4 regions of the Pantoea nemavictus genome follow, and region 4 is predicted to be linked to each of the others. Evidence: predicted binding sites of a transcription regulator. Region 4 holds the regulator's gene; each other region holds the start of a gene.
The links. The regulator PhoB, encoded in region 4, activates phosphate uptake and scavenging genes when phosphate is short. The targets are predictions, from matches to a motif close to CTGTCATAAAACTGNCNNAT.
Positions count from the first base shown of each region.

Region 1: the regulator PhoB is predicted to act here: its motif matches at 2,589-2,608, upstream of glpT (glycerol-3-phosphate transporter).
Region 2: the regulator PhoB is predicted to act here: its motif matches at 3,937-3,956, upstream of opgB (phosphatidylglycerol--membrane-oligosaccharide glycerophosphotransferase).
Region 3: the regulator PhoB is predicted to act here: its motif matches at 2,664-2,683, upstream of pitA (inorganic phosphate transporter PitA).

Region 1 covers NZ_JBBGZW010000001.1:2,307,952-2,313,680, forward strand. The annotation lists gene pldB (lysophospholipase L2) at 1-230, shown strand, start outside; gene yigL (sugar/pyridoxal phosphate phosphatase YigL) at 268-1,068, shown strand; gene glpT (glycerol-3-phosphate transporter) at 1,102-2,442, opposite strand; gene WH298_RS10565 (carboxylate/amino acid/amine transporter) at 2,781-3,644, shown strand; gene WH298_RS10570 (YehS family protein) at 3,855-4,334, opposite strand; gene metR (HTH-type transcriptional regulator MetR) at 4,428-5,360, opposite strand; partial or broken gene metE (5-methyltetrahydropteroyltriglutamate--homocysteine S-methyltransferase) at 5,575-5,729, shown strand, end outside.
Region 2 covers NZ_JBBGZW010000001.1:2,769,597-2,775,325, forward strand. The annotation lists gene pdxR (MocR-like pyridoxine biosynthesis transcription factor PdxR) at 1-67, opposite strand, end outside; gene WH298_RS12640 (GNAT family N-acetyltransferase) at 176-886, shown strand; gene WH298_RS12645 (hypothetical protein) at 911-1,366, opposite strand; gene opgB (phosphatidylglycerol--membrane-oligosaccharide glycerophosphotransferase) at 1,557-3,854, opposite strand; gene WH298_RS12655 (tautomerase family protein) at 4,071-4,460, opposite strand; gene WH298_RS12660 (LysR family transcriptional regulator) at 4,581-5,504, shown strand; gene WH298_RS12665 (glycosyltransferase family 32 protein) at 5,478-5,729, opposite strand, start outside.
Region 3 covers NZ_JBBGZW010000001.1:1,829,334-1,835,062, forward strand. The annotation lists gene WH298_RS08375 (GlxA family transcriptional regulator) at 1-201, opposite strand, end outside; gene WH298_RS08380 (cysteine hydrolase family protein) at 302-997, shown strand; gene WH298_RS08385 (hypothetical protein) at 998-1,345, opposite strand; gene WH298_RS08390 (aminoacetone oxidase family FAD-binding enzyme) at 1,420-2,604, opposite strand; gene pitA (inorganic phosphate transporter PitA) at 2,846-4,345, shown strand; gene uspB (universal stress protein UspB) at 4,513-4,848, opposite strand; gene uspA (universal stress protein UspA) at 5,266-5,703, shown strand.
Region 4 covers NZ_JBBGZW010000001.1:3,140,194-3,145,922, forward strand. The annotation lists gene WH298_RS14320 (AAA family ATPase) at 1-929, opposite strand, end outside; gene sbcD (exonuclease subunit SbcD) at 926-2,143, opposite strand; gene phoB (phosphate response regulator transcription factor PhoB) at 2,341-3,030, shown strand; gene phoR (phosphate regulon sensor histidine kinase PhoR) at 3,051-4,361, shown strand; gene WH298_RS14340 (PstS family phosphate ABC transporter substrate-binding protein) at 4,448-5,374, shown strand; gene WH298_RS14345 (cobalamin-independent methionine synthase II family protein) at 5,542-5,729, shown strand, end outside.

The sequences.
Region 1 (5,729 bases), 830 kb from region 4:
TAGCGAACATCACTACACCAACCTTGCTGCTGCAGGCCAGCGAAGATGATGTGGTAGATAACCGCTCACAGGATCTCTTTTGTACGGCGATGGCCGAAGCGGGGCATCCCTGCGCGGGCAACGCGCCGTATGTGATAACAGGAGCGCGTCATGAGATCTTGTTCGAAAAAGACGCGATGCGCGCCGAAGCGCTGAACGCAGTGGTGGATTTCTTCGAGCATCACGCTTAATCAATTTTATTTTCCGATATCAACACCCGAGGTTTACATGTATCACATCGTCGCATCCGACCTGGATGGCACGCTGCTCTCTCCGGAACACCGTTTAACCCCGTTCGCGCGTACTACGCTGCAGGAGCTGGTGGCGCGTGACATTCACTTTGTTTTTGCCACCGGCCGTCACTATATCGACGTCGGGCAGATGCGCGATAAGCTCGCCATTCCGGCTTACATGATCACGTCCAACGGCGCGCGCGTACACAACGCTGCTGGCGAACTGGTGTTCAGCCATAACCTTGATGCCGATATCGCCAGCGATCTGTATGGCCTGCAATATCATGATGAACACATCCTGACGCACGTCTATCGCGACGACGAATGGTTCATGAGCCGTCATCGTCCGGATGAACAGGACTATTTCCGCGAATCTGACTTCAACTATCAGGTTTACCAGCCAGGGATGCTGCCGACCGATGGCATCAGTAAAGTGTTCTTCACCTGTGAAGATCCGCAGCGTTTGATTCCGCTGGAACAGGCGATTGAAGCGCGCTGGGGCGATCGTGTGAATGTCAGCTTCTCACTGCCGACCTGTCTGGAAGTGATGGCGGGCGGCGTTTCGAAAGGTCATGCGCTGGAAGCTGTGTCTAAGCAGCTGGGTCACTCGCTGAAAGAGTGCATCGCCTTCGGCGACGGCATGAATGATGTGGAGATGCTGAGCATGTCAGGCAAAGGCTGCATCATGCGTAATGGCCAGCAGCGTCTGAAAGACACCTTGCCAACGCTGGAAGTGATTGGTAGCAATGCGGAAGATGCGGTGCCGCATACGCTGCGCAAGCTGTTCCTCGCGTAAAAAAATGGGCCGGCGATCACCGGCCCATACTCGTTATGCCATCTGTTTTTTGTGCTTATGCTCGCTCACCATGGTGAGCAGCAGCAGAATCACCGCCAGCACCGATCCGCCAATCATCACGATGAAGCCGCCATCCCAGCCGAAGTAATCGACGGTGTAGCCGACAATCGCACTCGCCGCCACCGATCCGCCAAGATAGCCAAACAGTCCGGTAAAGCCCGCCGCGGTTCCCGCCGCTTTTTTCGGTGCTAGCTCCAGCGCGTGCAAGCCAATCAACATCACCGGCCCGTAAATCAGGAAGCCGATCACAATCATGCACAGCATATCGATGCCGGGATTGCCCGGCGGGTTGAGCCAATAGACCACGGTGGCGATGGTCACCAGCGTCATAAAGAACACGCCAGTGGCGCCACGATTGCCTCGGAACACTTTGTCGGACATCCAGCCGCACAGCAGCGTGCCGGGGATGCCGGCATATTCGTAGAAGAAGTAGGCCCACGAGGACTTATCCAGCGTGAAGTGCTTCACCTCTTTCAGGTAGGTGGGCGACCAGTCGAGAATGCCGTAGCGCAGCAGGTAAACAAACACGTTGGCCAGCGCGATGTACCACAGCAGCTTATTAGGCAGAATGTACTGCATGAAAATCTGCTTCGCCGTCAGCTCCTGCTCGTGGTTCTCGTTGTAATCCGGCGGATAATCGTTCTTCCAGGCTTCAATCGGCGGTAATCCGCAGGATTGCGGCGTATCACGCATCAGGGCGAAAGCAAAGATCGCGATGATGATGGCGCCAAACGCCGGCATATACAGCGCTGCTTTCCAGTCGTTGAACCACGCCATACCGAGCAGGAACAGCAACGGTGGAATGCCGCCGCCGACGTTATGCGCGCAGTTCCACACCGAGACAATGCCGCCGCGCTCCTTCTGCGACCACCAGTGCACCATGGTGCGTCCGCAAGGCGGCCAACCCATGCCCTGGAACCAGCCGCACAGGAACAGCAGCACGAACATCACCATGATGCTCGATGTCGCCCACGGCACGAAGCCCATAAACAACATCACCGCCGCAGCGAGGATCAATCCGGCGGGCAAAAACACGCGTGGATTCGAGCGGTCCGACACTGAACCCATAATGAATTTCGAAAAGCCATACGCGATGGAAATACCCGACAACGCAAAACCGAGATCGCCGCGTGAAAAACCCTGCTCAACCAGATACGGCATGGCTAACGCAAAGTTCTTGCGCACTAAATAGTAAGCCGCATAGCCGAAGAAAATTCCCAGGAAAATTTGCCAGCGCAGACGACGATAGAGCGGATCGACACGATCATCTGCCACCTGGGGCCGATGCGGTGCAGGTTTGAAGATACTCAACATGAGTGTGGCCCTCCAGGGCGCGATATAGTTATGAGTTCCCAGCAGGTTGGGGCAATTACGGCAACGTTATAAACGGAAAGGTGATATTTCCATTTCGCGCAAAGAATAGTGATGGTCACGCACGGTTACTGTGATGTGTGACACATTTGTTACAGTTTGATGACGGTAAAGAGCGATAAAAACCAGTAAATGTTGTATTTCGCGCATTTTAGTGTGGTTAAAAAGCGAAGCGATGAGCATTAATTGACGCAATTTTGCGCTATTGTAAACCAGATAGTTCAGCTCAATAGCGACAGTTTGTTTACACTAGCGCCACTGTTCATTTTGGGATCGTTACCGTGCTGTTACTGATCGTTACCACCATTCTGTGGGCTTTTTCCTTCAGTTTAATCGGGGAATATTTGGCTGGGCAGGTGGACTCCTGGTTCTCCGTGCTGATGCGCTTAGCGCTCGCCGCTATCGTCTTCCTGCCATTCCTGCGCTGGCGTGGCTATCGTGCCTCAACCATCCTGCTGTATATGCTGGTGGGCATGCTGCAACTCGGCATCATGTATCTGCTGAGCTTTGAGGCTTACCTGTATCTGAGCGTCACGGAGTTTCTGCTGTTCACCGTCATGACGCCGCTGTATGTCACGCTGATTTACGATTTGCTCAGCCGACGTCCGCTGCGTATCGGCTATGCCTTCAGCGCTATGTTGGCAGTGATTGGCGCGGCGATTATTCGTTACGACAAAGTCAGCGATCATTTCTGGTTTGGCTTACTGTTGGTGCAGGCGGCGAATATCTGTTTTGCCATTGGTATGGTGGGCTACAAACGTCTGCAGGAAACCCGCCCAATGCCGCAGCACACCGCGTTTTCATGGTTCTATCTCGGTGCGGTGATCATCGCGGTCATTGCCTGGAGCCTGTGGGGCAATCCCAACAAACTGCCTACTACGTCGCTGCAGTGGGGCATTCTGGTGTGGTTGGGGGTTGCGGCTTCAGGTTTGGGCTACTTCATGTGGAACTACGGCGCAACGCAGGTGGATGCGGGCACCTTGGGCATTATGAACAATATGCATGTGCCGGCGGGTTTACTGGTGAACCTGGCGATTTGGCAGGAAACACCGCATTGGCCGAGTTTTATCGCCGGTGCTGCCGTAATCTTCGCCTCGCTTTATGTGCATAAACGCTGGGTGTTGGGCAAGAAAAGCGGCGCCTAAGTTAAAAGGGAAGGGATAGCGCGGCAGAGGAGCAAAGCATCCGAGCCATGGACAAAAACGCCGGGAGCGTTTTTGCACAATGCGAAGCGTTGGCCGCTTGCGGCCGAACCCCATGGATGGGGTGAGTACTCGCGAGGCTGATCCACAGGGAAGTGGTTTCCCTTTGCGATCTGCCGCGCTATCCCTGACCCGGCTAGAACCATGAAGCGATTAAGCCTTCTTAACCGGTCCCGGACGATGGATCATCGTCAAACCTTTCAGGAAATTACGCAGAATCTGGTCGCCGCATTCGCGGAAGTTCTTGTGTTCCGGGTTACGGAAAATTGCGCCCACCTCAGCCTGCGAAATCTTAAAGTTCGCTTTTAGCAACACATCCGGAATATCGGTGGTCTTCAGTGCAAAGGCGATACGCAGCTTCTTCATGAAAATATTATTATTCATGCGGCGCTCAATCGACGGTGCGGGTGCATCTTCACTCTTACCGCGACGATAAAAAATCAGACCGTTGAGGAAGTACCCCATCAACACATCCGGCAGCTTGCGAAACGCGGCATCGTCATCCTTCTTCATCCACGCCTGCACATCTTCCAGCGGCACTTCACTTCCCGCTAAGGCAAAAATCTCCACCACTTTGCTATCGCTCAAATCAAGCATATAGCGCACGCTGCGCAGAACATCGTTACTCATCATGGTGAAACTCTCTTGGTCGCGGGTTGAGGCGGCGCATTATAGAGCAGGCGGGGCAGGGATAACAGCGCGGGCGACTTTCGCCGCCCAGTAGCATCAGGAAGAGGTGCTCTGCAATGCGCCAGGACGTGCGGCATCGCGCACGAACGGCAGATGTTCACAGGCGTGTTGGCGGGCAAAACGTACGAAAGCTTCCAACACCGGCTGACGCTGCTCACCTTCGCGGACCGCGGCATACAGGCGGCTCCACAGCCCATCGCCCAGCGTCTTGGTGACCACCAAACCCTGCTGCTCAAAATTCTCTACCACCCAATGCGGTAGCGCGGCGATGCCCATGCCTGCCGACACCATCTGAATCAGCAACAGCGTATTATCTACGCTCTTCAAGGCTGGACTCACGCCCGCCGGCTGCAGGAAATGTCGCCACACATCCAAACGCTGGCGCTGCACCGGATAAATCATCAGCACCTCTTCAGCCATATCTTCCGGGGAAATATGATCAAGCTGCGCCAAAGGATGATCCGGCGCCATCACTAAACGCACTTCAAAATCGAACATCGGTGAATAGAACAACCCGCTGCGCGGCAAAATGTCGGAGGTCAACACCACATCCAGCTCGCCCTGCTGCAACGCCGGTTGGGGGTCAAAAGTCACGCCAGATTTGAAATCCATCACCACCTGCGGCCAGCTCTGACGAAAATTATTCAGCGCAGGCGTCAGCCACTGAATGCAGCTGTGACACTCGATGGCGATACGCAATGTGGTCTGATGCGGCTCATGGCACGCCTGCAAGGCTTGCTGAATCTGCGGCAAAACCTGCTCGGCCAGCTGCAACAAAATCTCTCCCTGCGGCGTAAAACGCAGCGGCTGGCTTTTACGCACAAACAGACGGAATCCCAGCCGCTGTTCCAGATCGCTGAACTGGTGGGACAACGCCGATTGCGTCTGATGAAGCTGTGAGGCGGCGGCGGCTAACGAGCCGGTATTCCGTAACGCCTGCAGCGTCCGCAGGTGTTTGAGTTCGATCATGAGAATCCTTCACATCGAGATTGAACAAATTGCGCTTGAGGAACATACAGTACCCGCAGATTATGGCGGTGTAAACATCTGGACGGCTAAACATCTCAAGCAAGCGTCGCGGCCACTTTACCTTTGTCCAGCCATACAGCTCAGCGAATGACCTCTTCTTTCGCTGGATGAACGTAAATCGGTTGTACCTAAAAGAATATCTGGAGAACAGCAAATGACCATTCTCAACCATACACTCGGTTTCCCGCGCGTCGGTCTGCGTCGTGAACTGAAAAAAGCACAGGAAAGCTATTGGGCAGATAAAAGCTCATAGGAAGAGCTGCTGGCCGTGGGTCGCGAACTGCGTGCTCGTCACTGGCAACAGCAGCA
Region 2 (5,729 bases), 370 kb from region 4:
GCAGTGTCTGCGCGCCATGGGTTTCCAGCGGTGCCAGTAATAATCGGTGTAGCTCAACATCACTCATAAGCGCATTTCCGTGGATCCATCAAATGGCATCATTGTGGCGCTTTTTAACACTCCAGCAAAGTGGCACTCTGCTGCACAGGCCCCTAACTTTTTAAGGAATCGAGGAATGTCGCAACACACCAACGTTTATGGACAACCGGTAGGATTTCCACTGCCCGATTGGCAACCCCGCGCCTGGCCAGAGTATGAAACTTTTTCGGGTGACTATTGCCGGCTAGAGCCGCTCAGTGCCGATCGTCATGGCCGCGAACTGTTTGCCGTCTATGCGCAAGCTGCGGATGGGCGAGACTGGACCTATATGTTCGCCGAGCCCTTTGCAGATGAGGCGGCTTATGTGGCTTATGCGCGCCAGCTGGAAAACGGCCGCGATTCGCTGCATTTCGCGGTAATCGATCCGGCCAGCAATCGCGCGGTTGGCAGCCTGGCGTTGATGCGCATTGATGCCACGCACGGATCGATTGAAGTCGGCCACGTCGCCTTTTCGCCCCTGCTGAAGCAAACCCGTATGGCCACTGAAGCGCATTATTTGCTGATGCGTTATGCCTTTGAAAAGTTGGGCTATCGTCGTTATGAGTGGAAGTGCGACAGTTGCAATCAACCCTCGCGTAACGCGGCGCAGCGGTTGGGATTTCAGTTCGAAGGTACCTTCCGTCAGGCGATTGTTTATAAAGGCCGCAGCCGTGATACCTGTTGGTTCTCCATCATCGATAGCGAGTGGCCGCAGGTGAAACAGGGCTTCGAACGCTGGCTGGCGGCGGAGAACTTTACGGAGCAGGGAACGCAGCGTGAAAGGCTGGAGGCGCTGCGTCAGCAGTGATTTAAAGCCGGGCTTAAAGCCCGGTTAGCTCATAAACATATATTTTGCTGCTGCAGGAATCAGGGTACAGACAATTGCCATCATGATTCCTTTAAGCCATTGAGAGTCTTTTTTTAAAGCCGTAAAGTTTTGGTCCATACGCTGATCCATGGCACCTAAACGAATATCGAGTTTCTCGAATTTCTGATTTATCTTCTCGAACCTTTCATCGATTTTATCGAAGCGAATATCCATCGTTTGAAATTGACCCGTGACATCTTTCTCAAAATGGTCAAATCGCTGTTCCAGATTATCAATACGATTATTGGTGGCGTGTTGCATACGGACCACACTTTCCATTGCCTGCGACAGATCGACTTTGGTCAGCGAATTCTCTTGCTGCATTTCAGCAAAGATTTCAACCATCACTTCCGCCTGCTTATCGGCCACGCCGGCCTGTTGTAGCGCCAGATACGCTTTATGCGTGTTTATCATCGTCATTCTCATCCTTGTCTCTCCCGGTTAACTCCTTTGCTGAGGAGAAGGCTATCCCGGTTGTGAGGGTTACTCTATCTGAGCGTTCAAACTTTGCGCGATGCCTCGAAAAAAATCAATCCGTACAAAGAGTAACGCGATTCGCTAATAAAAAAGGCCTGCACGCAGGCAGGCCTTGAAGTCCAGCAGAATCAGCTTAACGTTGCGGCTGCGGAATAATTTTTATATCCACCATACCGATGCCCAGTTTGCGCGGATCCTGGCCGATGATGTTGCCGTCATTCGACTCCTGCGGCTCCGGCGGTGCAATAATCAAGTTGCGGCTACCGGTGGGATTGGTGAAATGCAGCGTGGTGGTGGAGAAATCCTCCCCCAGATTCAACGGCTGCTCCTGATCTCCCACGCGCACCGGGATTGGCCGATGCGCATTGGGGCCGAAGCCACGCGCGGTGATCACCACATCAAAGCGCTCAGGCAGTGGATCGTTGTATTCAATATTCACTTCAGGTGCCAGATTAGCGTTCGACCAACGTCCCCAGTTTTCCAGCCGTGATATGCCTTTAAAGCTCTTAACACTGCTCGGCGCGCCGGGCACCGTTAACAGGAAGCTGTCTGCGTTGTAGCGAATAGCATTGTCTTCAATGCGAATCTGCTGTTCGTTCAGCTGGAACGTTGCTGCGCTCACCTCCGCTTTCGGGAAGGTGACTTTACTTTTCCACAGCGGCTTATCAATGCGGGTTACGCTCGGTTTGCCGCCCATTTGCCCCATCGAAATACACAGATCGTTCGATAGCGCTAAATCAGGCTGCCACAGGCGGGCCATCTTGAAGCAGCGATCGACCCAGACGAATTTGTCAGCGGCAGCGAATTTGGAGAGCTGATAGCGCAGTGGCTCAGCGTATTCACCTTCCGGCAGCGGTTCGACATGTTTATCAGAGACGCGGAACAGAATCGGCAGCTTGAAGGTCGCGCCCGAGAAGCTGAAAGTATTCTTCTGCTGATCGACCGTGAAGCTCTCCATCTTACTGGGGAAATTCCACAGTTGGATGATATCCGCTTTCCACGCCGTGACGCGCTTCGCCATATCCTCAAACTGGGTAGACAGCGAGACGGAGGAGAGACCGCTGCGACCCAGGCCGATGGCGTTATCACCGCCGAGAATATCCAGCACCGTCGCACCGTTATCCAGCGTGCTGCGTTTGCTATCGAGCACTTCCGCCTGTGGCTGATCGCCACGAATGACCATAAACAGGTCATGGCGCGGCTGTTTGATCAAATATTGATGCGCCGTGTTGTTCATCGCCAAATGATCGGACGTCACCACGATGATGGTATTTTTAAACCACGGCGAGGCCTTAATGCGCTCAATTAGCCGCGCCACATGCTCTTGTGAACAGGCCACGGCGCTAAATGACTGGTTCGGTTTACCGTCATAGCTGTAGCTTTTACGTTGGCAGCTGCGCGAGATAAAACCATCCGGATGATGGGTATCTACCGTTAGCGTGAACAATGCAAAGCGCTTCTGCTCACGGGACAGCTCCTCGTATTTCTCAAATACCTCATCCATCACCGTGTCATCGTAGTAGCCCCAGTTATTGCGATAGGCGGGATCGGCGACGCGGCTTTTGAGCTCCTCAGAGCCGTACATATTGGCGGCATCAAAGCCGTGCGACAGCAGAAAAGTATCTTTACCGGCGAAACGCAAATCCGCGCCCTGTATGAACCAGTTTTCGTAGCCGGAGTTTTTCAGGATATCGCCGAGACAAATATTCTGCGGATAAAAGCTGGAGAGCGAAGCCGAGGCGTTGCCATCAAAAGGGGCAAACAGCGGAATGCCGCACTGCGAAGCCACCATGCCGGCAATGGTGTAGTCGGTGCCGGGTAACTGTTCGGTTTGGCTGAAATCGATGCTCTGGTCTTTTTCACGGCTGAGTTCGGGCGCTAGGCCGGGAAAGGCCTGCTGATCGAAGTAGGTCCGTTCGAGGCTTTCGCCATAGATATAGACCAGATTGAGCTTCGGCTCGGCTATCACCTTGTTTGGCGTTTTGTAATAGGTTTCGAAATCTGAATCAGCGAGACGCGTGTGGGAGGCGATCAGCTCTTTCACCTGACGGAACGCCGGCGTGGTTTGTACTGAACCGGCAGCACAGGCAATAGCCAGTAAACTCCAGCCGAGATGATGCTGAGTCTTGCGGCGACGCAGCAGCCATGTAAGCAGGCAAAATAGCGAGAACAGGCCAATGATTAACCCGATGGCCGGCACCACATATTTGCTCACGCCCGCGCCCGTCAGGCTATTGGTTAGGGTGTAGAGCACCGCATCATTGATTCCATCGCCCGTGAAATAGTTGCTGGCGAACAGCGTGATGTTAAGCACGATGAACAGGGTAAGCAGCAGCAAGATCAGACTAAACCAGAATTTATTTCGCCCGGCTTTAAAGGAGTAGACCGCAATCGCAGCCAAAAAGAGTACAACCGAAACCATTTCGGACAACGTCAGATCCTCATCTTGAATGAATACGCATTCCCTGCGTCAACGACCCTCTTTGGGGGATTTTTGCGTCAATCTATATCGGGTGTCACAAGGCTGCAACACATCCAACCAGATTTGTGCGATGCATTCCGATTCGTTTATGGCGGATTTAGGCTGGCTGTGGTTTGGCCTGGTAGCAACGCAACGGCTGCTACCAGTGAGGGCAGAGAAGGGAAATTAGAGTTTGCCAGTGAGGTATTGCGCTTCGCCATCGGCAAAGCTCCAGTCACCTTTACTGTTGGTGATAAAACTAATCATCAAATCTGTGCCCTGTACGCCACAATTTTCCTGCAGCTCGCGCGCTAACTCTGCCATAAACAGACACTTCTGTTCTTCACTTCTCGGGCTGGTATAAACGCGCACCATCACCAGATTATCGCTGCGCTCAAAACCCAAACCGGTGTCCTGAAAGACCATCTGATAGCCTTTGTTTTCATGAACAATCTGATAGCGATCGCGTGCGGGCACTTTGAACGCCGTTAACACCGCGCGATGTGCGGCATCCAGCAAAGTCCGTAATTCTGCTTCAGAACGGCCCTGAATAACGTCAAATGTCAGTAATGGCATCAATAAACCCTCGTTTTTGCTCACATGAAAAGAGTAGGATGTGGCTCTATGCTGCCGCTTGCTGCCGGAAAGAAAAAGCGTGCTGGTTGAAATGATTATTTATTATTTTGAACAATGAAGATGAAAGAAATTAAAACCGATAGCCTTTGGGTCCATTTGCACTGGTTAACCGTGCTGGCTGAGCTCGGCAGTTTTACGCGTGCAGCGGAGCGCTTAGACGTCAGCAAAGCGGCGATGAGCCAAAAGATTAAAGAACTGGAAAAGATGGCCGGCGTGGCGTTGGTGCAGCGCACCACGCGCAGCGTACGTCTCACTTCCGCCGGTGAAAAGCTGGTGGATGAGCTGCGCGATCCTTTTGCGCGCATCGCGCAGAGCTTTTTCAGCGTGCGCGATGAAGCGGGACCGGTACGTGGCATGGTGCGCGTAACGGCTCCGGTAGCCTTTGCGCGTCAGCAGCTGGTGCCGATTATTGGTGATTTCTTGCGGGATTATCCGCAGGTGCGTCTGCAGCTGGATGTGACCGATCGTTTGGTCTCGCTGGGCAGTGAAGGATTTGATCTGGCGATTCGCCACAGCGATAACCTGCCGGAAACGCACGTGGCGCTGCCGCTGTGTGAAACCCACGCGCTGCTGGTGGCTTCCCCCGCCTATCTGGCACAAAATGGGGTGCCCGCTACGCCGCAGGCGCTGCAGCAGCACAACTGCCTGTATTATCCGCGGGGTTTAGAGTCGCCGCAGTGGCGCTTTCGCTTGGCCAGCGACGCCAGTGAAACCGTGCAGGTAAAGATTCAGGGCAACTTTGCCACTAACAATAGCGAGTCGATTCGTGACGCAGCATTGCAGGGAGTAGGTATCGCGATGCTGCCTGATTTCAGCGCCAGCGCGGCACTCGCCAGCGGTACGCTGCAGCAGGTGCTGCCGCAGTGGCAGACGATCGATGCCTTCGCCGATCGTTTGTGGGTGGTACGCCCGTATGCTGCACAGGTGCCACGGGCGGTGACCACCTTTATCCACTGGTTACGCGCGCGCTTTGTTGATGGGTGACGCCAGCGTGATGGGCGTATGCGGTTGCATCATTTGGCCCAACAGGCTGCTGCGGTTGTAGTGACCGAGGCGCAGGTTGAAGTCGAGATGCAACTGTTCATTGCCGCTGAGCTTAATCACCGGCGGTGGCGTATGCGGGCGCTGGTGAAACAGCACCGCGTGGGCAAACGCCTCGCTTTTCCAGCCGCTCAGGCGCTGATAGTAATAGGCGTTCGCCTCGCATTT
Region 3 (5,729 bases), 1.3 Mb from region 4:
GTTGGTTTTTAATGGGCCGGGATGCGTAGCGCAAATCATTAACTGATAGCACAGGGTGCCGTCGTCCTGAGCCGCCTTTTCAAATACCGCGCAGGGCACTGAAAGGTGGAACGGGATGATGTCGTCGAACACCACGACACCGACTTTGATGGGCGAAGCCTTACCTGGCGTTTTTGGCGCAAACTGAACGTTATTTGTCATCCGTTGTACTCCTTCACTCACGGCGAAATCGCCATACTGCACCCCATCGGAAGCCGTGCTGGCCTCCTCTCTACGCTAAACCATCAAAGGATTATTACGTATGAAAAATATTTTTGCTTCAGGAACTCTGGCACTGGCCATGGCAATTTCAGGCAATGCTTTCGCCGCTGAGACTAAGCCTGAGAAAGCGCCGACTATTCGTACCATGAGCGGTGCTACTGCTACTACTTCACTCAATGCGAAGCAAACTGCTGTGATCGTCATTGATATTCAAAACGAATATTTCCCTGGCGGTAAAATGCCGATCCCGGATGGCATGCAAGCGCTGAAAAATAGCAAACGCATCGTCGAGTTCGCTCACAAAAACAAGATGCCGGTCTTCTTCGTCCAGCATTTAGGTGATGCCGATGGTCCGCTGTTTGCCAAAGGCAGCCGTTTTGCTGAGTTCCATAAGGATTTGCAGCCAGCCAAGGGTGATCGCGTAATCAGCAAAGCCACGCCAAGCTCATTTGTCGGCACCGACCTGCAGAAGCAGCTGGACTCACTGGGCATTAAACAGCTGATCATTACCGGTCTGATGACGCACATGTGTGTGTCATCCACCGCGCGTGATGCGGTGCCGCTCGGCTACTCCGTCATTATTCCGGAAGATGCGACAGCAACACGTGATCTGGCAACCTGGGACAACAAGGTGGTGGATCATAAAGTCTTGCAGCAAGCGGCGCTGACCGGCGTCGCAGATGTGTTCGCTGAAATTAAAACCACCGATGCTGTGCTGGCGATGCCCGTTAAATAATTACTGAACCGGCTGGCCGGGTAACAGTTTGTCAGACATCAAACGGCGGCAGGAGAGACTCTCCTGCCGCGCTTGTTGCTGTTGCTCCGGTGACAAATCCTGCCAAATGCTTTGCAGATGATCTGCAAGCCCTGGCTTGAAATGAATCTTCTGCAGCGCGTAATCGGAATTGCTGCCTTCAATGATGTGCTGCATATCCTGTGATGTATTGCCGCGCCCATCATGAGTGAGGGTACAGAACGTGGCGATGTAGTAGGCTTTATCCTCGTCGCTGTAGTGCGGCATCAGCCACCAGACAACGGCGCTCAGCACAATCAGCAACGGCAGAAGAAATTTGATTTTTAACATGAAGGGCGTCACCCGCTGAAGAGTAAAGCGCGCGATAGTAGCAGATTGCGCGTGTGCGGCCTATTCAGCACGCACTACAGCGCCTGCGCGCAGGCCCAGGCTGAGCTCCACGCCCACTGGAAGTTATAGCCACCCAGCCAGCCGGTGACATCCACCACTTCACCAATAAAGAACAGCCCCGGCACATCGCGTGCTTCCATGGTTTTCGACGACAGCTGCGTGGTCTCCACGCCGCCCAGCGTCACCTCAGCGGTACGATAACCTTCGGTGCCGTTCGGCTGCACACGCCAATGATGCAATGTGTTAACCAGCTCGCTCTGCTGCTTGCTATTCAGCTGCTTCAGCGTGACGTCGGGAATCTGTTTCAGCTCCTGCAGCACTTCCACCAGCCGTTTCGGCAGGATCTTCGCCAGGCTGTTTTTCAGGCTGAGATTAGGATGAGCCTCGCGCTGCACATTAATGAAATCATCCAGCGAGGTGGCAGGCGACAAATCAATGGTGACGAATTCACCAGGCTGCCAATAGCTGGAGATTTGCAACACGGCCGGGCCAGACAGGCCGCGATGGGTGAACAGCATCGCTTCTTTAAATAAGGTGCCGTCCTGCGCGGTGATGGTGGTAGGCAACGCCACGCCCGACAGCGTATTGAGCTGTTCAAGTAGCGGTTTATGCAGCGTGAAAGGCACCAATGCCGCGCGCGTGGGGAACACTTTCAGGCCGAACTGCTCGGCCACTTTGTAGCCGAACGGCGTCGCACCCAGGCCCGGCATCGAGAGTCCACCGCTGGCGATGACCAATTTTTCCGCCTGCACCGCTGTGCCGTTAAGCTGCAAGGTGTAACCGCTGTCGTCACGATCCACGCTCATCACTTCGCTGCGCAAACGCACGGTAACCTGGCCAGCCTCACACTCTTTTAATAACAGATCGACAATCTGCTGCGCCGAGTCATCGCAGAATAACTGTCCCAGCGTTTTCTCGTGATACGCAATGCCATGGCGATTCACCAGGTCGATGAAATCCCACTGGTTGTAACGCGCCAGCGCCGATTTACAGAAATGTGGGTTGTGCGACAGATACGCAGCAGGCTCGGTGAACATGTTGGTGAAGTTGCAGCGGCCGCCACCCGACATCAAAATTTTGCGTCCGGCTTTTTTGCCGTTATCCAGCAGCAGCACGCGACGACCCAATTGCCCTGCCTGCGCCGCACAGAACATGCCGGCTGCGCCTGCACCAATAATGATAACGTCAAACTTTTCCACTGCTTTATCCGCCTTGCCCGAAAGGCGCTGATTGTAGGGATTTGCGGCTTTTAGCGCTAGCGTCAAAAAATTGCCGTAAATATGTCATAATGTAACTCACTAATTTTTAGCTGTTTTCAGCTAAATCTATACGCTGCATTACAATTTTAAGACAAGAAAGAGCTATATTTTTCTTTCATATCGCGCACGTTGTCGCAGATAATGCGCCGCGTTCATGTCCTCCCAAAATGGCGTAACGTTTATGCTACATCTGTTTGCTGGTCTCGACCTCAGTACCAGCCTGTTACTGATTCTTGCTCTGCTGTTTGTATTGTTTTATGAAGCAATCAACGGTTTTCACGACACTGCTAACGCGGTCGCGACTGTCATTTATACCCGTGCGATGCGGGCGCAACTGGCAGTTGTCATGGCGGGTGTTTTCAACTTTCTGGGTGTTTTGCTTGGTGGATTGAGCGTGGCGTATGCCATCGTTCACATGCTTCCGACCGATTTACTGTTGAATGTCGGTTCGGCCCACGGCCTCGCAATGGTCTTCTCCATGCTGCTGGCCGCGATTATCTGGAACCTTGGCACCTGGTATTTAGGTTTGCCGGCGTCCAGTTCTCATACTTTGATTGGCGCCATCATCGGTATTGGTCTCACCAACGCCCTGATGACCGGCACCTCGGTGGTTGACGCGCTCAACTTGCCGAAAGTCATCAATATCTTCATGTCCCTGATTCTTTCGCCGATTGTTGGTCTGGTGATAGCAGGCGGGCTGATCTTTATCCTGCGTCGCTACTGGAGCGGAACCACTAAGCGTTCACGCATCCACATGACGCCTGCCGATCGTGAAAAGATTGATGGCAAGAAAAAGCCGCCGTTCTGGACGCGCATCGCCCTGATCGTTTCGGCGATTGGCGTGAGCTATTCACACGGCGCAAACGATGGTCAGAAAGGCATTGGCCTGATTATGCTGGTGCTGATCGGCGTCGCGCCAGCCGGGTTTGTGGTTAACCTGAATGCGTCGGGTTATGACATCACCCGCACACGCGATGCTGTTAACCATCTGGAACAGTATTATCAGCAGCATAACGAGTCGCTGGCGCATATGGTGCAGCTTGCACCGCCGGTGGTACCTACGCCGGAAGAGTCAGTCGGCGGCCCGCAGGAGTTCCATTGCGATAGCAGCCGTGCGCTGCAAGCCATCGATCGTGCGCAGCTGCTGCTGAACAACCTGCAGAGCTATGACCAGCTGTCGGTTGATCAACGCGGACAGATGCGTCGTCTGCTGCTGTGTGTCTCCGATACCGTGGATAAAGTGGCTAAGCTGCCGGAAACCAGTGCGGAAGATAAGCGCTTCCTCAACAAGCTGAAAAGCGATTTGCTGGGCACCGTTGAGTACGCACCGATCTGGATTATTGTTGCTGTGGCGCTGGCGCTGGGCATCGGTACCATGATTGGCTGGCGTCGCGTTGCCACCACTATCGGTGAGAAAATCGGTAAGAAAGGCATGACCTATGCGCAGGGTATGTCGGCGCAGGTGACGGCTGCGGTATCGATTGGCGTCGCCAGTTATACCGGTATGCCGGTTTCCACGACGCACATTCTGTCATCGTCGGTAGCCGGTACTATGCTGGTGGATGGCGGTGGATTGCAGAGCCGCACCATCAAAAATATCGCCATGGCGTGGGTATTCACCCTGCCGGTGTGTATTTTGCTGTCGGGTTCGCTTTACTGGATCGCGTTGAAATTAATTTAATAGATACCCTAAATAATTCGAATTGCAGGAAGGCAGCAAGTGGGTGAGTCCCCAGGAGCTTACTGAAGTAAGTGACTGGGGAGAACACACGCAGCTAACGCAGCTGCAAGTCGAAGTATGACGGGTATGAGGGCGACAGCGATGTCGCCCTTTTTTATTGCCGTTATTTATTGCCAGATTGCCATCGCAATCAGGCTGACCACCACCAAAAAACAGAGCCCGCTGGTCAGCACGAACTGACCGCGCACGCGCTCACAGCGGCGAATGAATTCGTCGTCATGATGATCGTGATAGCGCTTATCCCAGATATAGCGCACCAGCCGTACCTGCTTGCTCGGCTGCCCGTGCGAGGTGAAGAACCCCGCGCCATCCACGTATTGATATAACAGCGGATCGCAACCGCGCAAAACGGCCAATAGTGAGCGCAAAGAAGAGAAGTAGCGCGCCATATTCACCAGACAAACCACACACAGAGCCCAAAAAAGCGCGATAGTGCTGATCATGTTCCCCTCCCGGCTGGAGCCGCAACGACGTCGAACGCAGCGGGGAATTGCTGTAGACGCCGCACGGGAAATAAACCAGCCACTGAATGATTCCGATTGCATTGTTGTTATGCGAACCTGAGTGCGCGACTCATACGGCAGTGGCACTTATTTTCAGTGTAGGAGATCTGTTCAATTTTTTTCCAGCGATGATTTTCGTTCGGGGCGAGTGAAAAAGCCGATAACGCTTGATCTTCCTCACAAGCGGACTTTCGCTTGCAGCATTTGTTAACAACTCTGGCTATACTCAGGGCATAACAAAAACCGCCTGCAAGGCTGAAATAGTGGTTGGTGGCGCTTCATCGCCGTCTCGCGCAAAGGAACCGCCTACCGTGAAAGCAGGAAGATTGCCCCGAATCTTGAGAAAGGAGTTTTATCATGGCTTATAAACACATCCTGATTGCAGTAGACCTTTCCCCCGAAAGCCAGTTGCTGGTTGATAAAGCCGTTTCGCTGGCCCGCCCTTACGACGCGAAAATCTCGCTGATCCACGTTGATGTGAACTATTCAGACCTCTACACCGGGCTGATTGACGTTAATCTGGGTGACATGCAGAAGCGTATTTCTGAAGAGACGCACACCGCGCTGAAAGAGCTTTCGATCAATGCCGGCTATCCGATCAGTGAAACCCTGAGTGGCAGCGGCGATCTCGGCCAGGTGCTGGTGGATGCGATTAAGAAATATGACGTGGATTTGGTGGTATGTGGCCACCATCAGGACTTCTGGAGCAAGCTGATGTCCTCAGCACGCCAGTTGATTAATACCGTGCATATCGACATGTTAATCGTGCCGCTGCGCGATGAAGATGAAGAATAATTGATCAGGTCAGCGTGAATGCTGAC
Region 4 (5,729 bases):
TCCAGCGACAGCCGATCGCGTTGCAACTGTTCGCGCTGCTGCAACTTATCGCGCAGTTTTTCTGCCGGTTCGGCACGCGCCAGCCGTTGACGATCGCTATCGGCCTGCTGCCAGGCCTGTTGTGCAGCGAGCAGCGTCTGTTCTGCCTGCTGCTGTTCCTGGGTGAGCTGCTGCGCTTGCGTCAGCCAGTGCTGTTGCTGCTGCGCCTGCGTCAGCTGTTGGTTGAGGATTTGCTCCTGCGTGCCGAGTTCTGCCAGCTGTTGTGTCAGCTCTGCGCGCCGCGCCTCGTCCAGCAGCGACATGCCGCCTGCGCGCGCGCGCAGGGTATCCAGCTCGCTGCGGGCGCTGCGCCAGCGTTCGTAGATCTGAATCGAAATTTGCCCGTAGATCTCGGTGCCGGTCAGCTCTTCCAGCAGCTCGGCGCGTTCGCCGGGTTTGGCATTGAGGAAGGCGGCAAACTGGCCCTGCGACAGCATCATGGAGCGGGTAAAGCGCGCGAAATCGAGTCCGGACAGGGTTTCGATCGCTTTTAGCTTGTCACCGACTTTATCCGCGACGATCTGATTATCGGCGACGCGCGCCAGCTCGACGCGCGGTGCCTGTAGCTTACCGTCGGCCTGACCGCGGGCGCGATTCTGGCTCCAGAAGGCGCGCCAGGCTTCACCTTTGATTTGAAACTCAACTTCTGCCAGACATTCGGCGGTGTCGCGGGTGATCAGCTCATTTTGCGTTTGCGACAGCGTGCCAAGGCGCGGCGTCTGGTGATAGAGCGCCAGACAAATGGCATCAAGCAGGGTGGTTTTGCCCGCGCCGGTGGCGCCGGTAATGGCAAACAATCCGTTACTGGCAAAGGGCTCGCGGCGGAAGTCGATAAACCATTCGCCGCGCAGTGCATTGAGGTTTTTAAAACGGAGCGTCAAAATTTTCATGCTAACGGATTCTCCAGCGCGGCCAACTGGCTGCGGAACAGCAGCGTCAACTGCTCGGCCTGGTCGGCGTCCAGCTGATCATCCTGCGCCAGCCGGCGGGCAAACACCTCTTCCACTTTTAGTTCACTCAGGGTTTCGTTATCCAGTCGCTCCAGGCTGCGCTGTCGCTGTTCACGGCTGCGGCGCACCAGCAGCACTTCAACCGGCAAATTTTCCGTCAAGGCTTCGATGCGGCGCTGCAAGTCGCTGAGATACTCCTGGGTGGTGATTTCGATGTCCAGCCAGGTTGGCTGCTCGCCTGCACTTGCGCTGAACTGAGCCAGCTGATGTTCGATCTCCGCCATGGAGCCTTTGAGCATCTGCATCGGCTGGAAGTGGGGAATGGGCAACGGCGTGACGGCATCGAGCGTCGCGCTGAACTCCAGCAGGAACACGCTTTTCTCGCGGCCGAGTTCATCAAAGCTGAGTGGAATCGGCGAGCCGCTGTAGCGAATATGGTCGCTATCGGCGATGCGCTGAGGACGATGAATATGGCCCAGCGCGATGTAATCGGCGGGCGGGAACGCCTGCGCCGGGAAGGCATCCAGCGTGCCGATATAGATGTCGCGTACGGAATCGCTTTTCGTAACGCCAACGGTGGTGAGATGGCCGGTGGCAATAATCGGTAGCGTGCTTTCCAACGCATCGCGCTGCGCCTGCGCGGCGGCGAAGCACTGCTGATAGTGCTGCGCGATGGCTTCCAGCAGGGAAATCTGCTTCTCGCGCCCGGATTGGCCGGCCTGGCTGCGCAAAATATCGCGCGGACGCAGATAAGGAATGGCGCACAGCAGCGCCCCCGGCGCGCCATCGCGCTGCTTCAGGGTTAATACCTGCTGCTCGCCGTGGGGCGTCGCGCTGGTAATCACCTGGGTATTCAGGCAGGCCAGCAGCTCGCGCGATTCATTCAGCGTGGCGACCGAATCGTGATTACCGGCCAGCACCACCAGTTGACAGCCGCTGGGCTGCAGCGCCACCACAAAACGGTTAAACATTTCGCGCGCGTAGCTCGGCGGCGATCCGGTATCAAACAGATCGCCGGCGATGATCAGCGCATCCACCTGATGCTGCACAATCTGATCCAGCAGCCAGTCGAGAAACGCCTGATGTTCTCTGGCCCGACTTTTGCTGTAAAAGAACTGGCCGAGATGCCAGTCAGCGGTGTGAATGATGCGCATGTTTGCTCCGTGCTGAGTTTAGCGAAGGCGAATTATAACCACTTAAGATCACAAAGAAAAAAAGCAGATTTTTATTGTGACATTTCCGTTTTTTATCTATCTATCTTAAGGCGGTGTTTTCATAAAAGTGTCATAAAACTGACGCATAATGGCGCCGCAAATCCCAGTGACACGGTGTCACACTAGCAGGAGTTATAATGGCTAAGCGCATTTTGGTTGTGGAAGACGAAGCTCCCATCCGTGAAATGTTATGTTTCGTGCTGGAACAGAATGATTACCAGCCTATTGAGGCGGAAGATTATGACAGCGCGATTGGTAAGCTGATCGAACCCTGGCCTGATTTAATTCTGCTGGACTGGATGTTGCCCGGTGGCAGCGGGATTCAGTTTATCAAGCATTTGAAGCGCGAAGCCATGACGCGCGACATCCCGGTGATGATGCTGACCGCGCGCGGTGAAGAAGAGGATCGCGTACGTGGTCTGGAAGTGGGCGCGGATGATTACATTACCAAGCCGTTTTCACCGAAAGAGCTGATGGCACGCATTAAAGCGGTGATGCGCCGTATTTCACCGATGGCGGTGGAAGAGGTGATTGAGATGCAGGGTTTGAGCCTCGATCCTTCGTCGCATCGCGTGATGTCCGAAACCACACCGCTGGAGATGGGGCCGACCGAATATAAATTACTGCACTTCTTTATGACGCATCCGGAACGCGTTTACAGCCGCGAACAGCTGCTGAACCACGTCTGGGGCACCAATGTGTATGTCGAAGATCGCACCGTTGACGTGCATATTCGCCGTTTACGCAAAGCGCTGGAGCTGACCGGCCACGATCGCATGGTTCAAACCGTTCGCGGAACAGGGTATCGTTTCTCTGCCCGCTACTAATCGTAAACGGAGTTTTTACCGTGCTGGAACGACTCTCCTGGAAGAGACTGTTGACCGAGCTGGCGCTGGTCTGTTTACCTGCGCTGGTGCTCGGTCTGTTGTTCGGCTATCTGCCGTGGTTGCTGCTGATTGCGGTGACCGGTGTGATGTTTTGGCACTTCAAAAACCTGATGCGTCTGTCGCACTGGCTGTGGGTCGATCGTTCGATGACGCCGCCAACCGGACGCGGCAGCTGGGAACCGCTGTTTTACGGTTTGTATCAGATGCAGCTGCGCAATCGGCGCCGTCGCCGGGAGCTGGGCAATCTGATCAAACGTTTCCGCAGCGGCGCTGAATCGCTGCCGGATGCGGTGGTGCTGACCACCGAAGAGGGCACCATTTTCTGGTGTAATGGTTTGGCGCAGCAGCATCTCGGCTTGCGCTGGCCGGAGGATAACGGCCAGAACATCCTGAACTTACTGCGTTATCCTGAATTCTCCCGCTATATCCGCCAGCGTAAATTTGATACGCCGCTAACGCAGATCCTCAATAATCAGCATCATATGGAATTCCGCGTCATGCCTTACAGCGAAGGGCAGTGGCTGATGGTGGCGCGTGATGTCACCCAGATGCACCAGCTTGAGGGCGCGCGACGTAATTTCTTCGCCAACGTCAGTCATGAACTGCGCACGCCGCTCACCGTGCTGCAGGGTTATCTGGAAATGATGGATGATTCGGTGATGAACGAGCGCACGCGCAGTAAAGCGTTGCACACCATGCAGGAGCAGACGCGGCGCATGGACAGCCTGGTGAAGCAACTGCTGACTTTGTCGCGTATCGAAGCGGCACCGGCCATCGACCTGAAAGAGACGGTGGATGTACCGGGCATGCTGCTGCTGCTGCAGCGTGAAGCGGAAACCCTGAGCCAGGGACGCCACACCATCCATTTCCATACCGATCCGCATCTCAAAGTGTTCGGCAATGATGAACAGCTGCGCAGCGCCATTTCCAACCTGGTTTACAACGCGGTGAATCACACGCCGGAGGGCACGCGCATCGACATCAGCTGGTTGCGCACCCAACAAGGCGCGCAGTTTAAAGTGTGTGATGACGGACCCGGCATCAGCGAGCAGCACTTGCCGCGCCTGACCGAACGCTTCTATCGGGTAGATAAAGCGCGCTCACGCGCCACTGGCGGCAGCGGATTGGGGCTGGCGATTGTGAAGCATGCGCTTGGCCATCACAACGCGCGATTGGAGATCACCAGCGTGCCGCATCAGGAAACCTGTTTCAGTTTTCTTCTGCCGCCACGGTTGATTGTGGCTAACGTGATTCAAGAGCGAGTTAACTAAGGTTTGCACGACGTAGCGGCGCAATTTATTGCGCGATAAATCGTGCCGCGACAGAATAGACGTCTTAATGAATTGCGGAATCGCTGATGAAATCGCTGTTGCTCTCCTGCTTGCTGCTTTGCGCTGCTTTAGCGCACGGCCAACAAACTATGCTGACCGGCAATTTGAGCAGCGTCGGCTCGGATACGCTGGGTTATTTGATGACCTTGTGGGGCGAGGATTTCAGCCGCCAGTCACCGGGCGTTAATGTTCAGGTACAGGCGGCGGGATCCTCAACCGCACCCACCGCACTGGCGGCCGGGGCCGCGCAACTGGGCGCGATGAGCCGCCCGATGCAGATCGACGAACGTCAACTCTTTATCGCCCGCTACGGCTATCCGCCGCTTGCGGTGCCGGTGGCGATGGATGCGCTGGTGGTGGTGGTCAATCAGGACAATCCGTTGCCGCGCATCGCGCCGCAACAACTCGATGCTCTGTTTTCCATTACCCGGCTGTGTGGCGCACAGCAGGTGCCGCAGCATTGGGGCGATCTTGGCCTGAAGGCTAGCCAGTGGGCGACGCGCAGCATTCAGCGCTATGGCCGCAACTCGGCTTCGGGAACATGGGGCTTCTTTAAGCAGCAGGCGCTGTGTAAAGGCGATTTCCGTGCCGACGTCGCCGAATTCCCGGGTTCTGCTGCGGTGGTACAAGCGGTTGCCGCCACGCCTAACAGCATCGGTTACGCCAGTTTTGGCTTTCATCTCAGCGGGGTGAAGATGCTGCCGGTGGTGACAGCAGACGGCGACAGCGTGATGCCGGATGCCGAATCGATCCGCAGTGGCCGCTATCCCTGGTCGCGTCCGCTCTATATCTACGTCAATAAAGCGCCCGGCAAACCGTTGCCGCCGCTGGTCAGTGCTTTCCTGCATCAGGTGCTGTCGCCTCAGGGACAGCGACGGGTGAGCGAAGCCGGTTATCTTCCGTTATCGGATAACCAGATGGCACAAGCGCGTGCCGCCATTGAGGGAAATTGAAGAACGTGCATCTGATCATGAAATTCCTTCATGTGAGCTGAATTTTCTTCTATTGCCGAAGGGGTAACAGCGTGGCATTCTTCTCGGACATATAGCCATCCAGATGGCTAAAAATAACCAGCCGAAATTATACCCTGACGCAACTATGCGCTCAGCCAGGAGAGAAGATGTCACGTCATTCCCCATTCCGTGCCGATACCGTTGGCAGTTTCCTGCGTCCCGCCGCCATTAAACAGGCGCGCGAGCAGTTCGCGAAAGGCGATATCAATGCTGACCAGCTGCGTCAGGTTGAAGATCGCGAAATCCGTCACGTTGTCGAGCAGCAGCGCGCCAACGGTCTGCAGATCGTTACCGA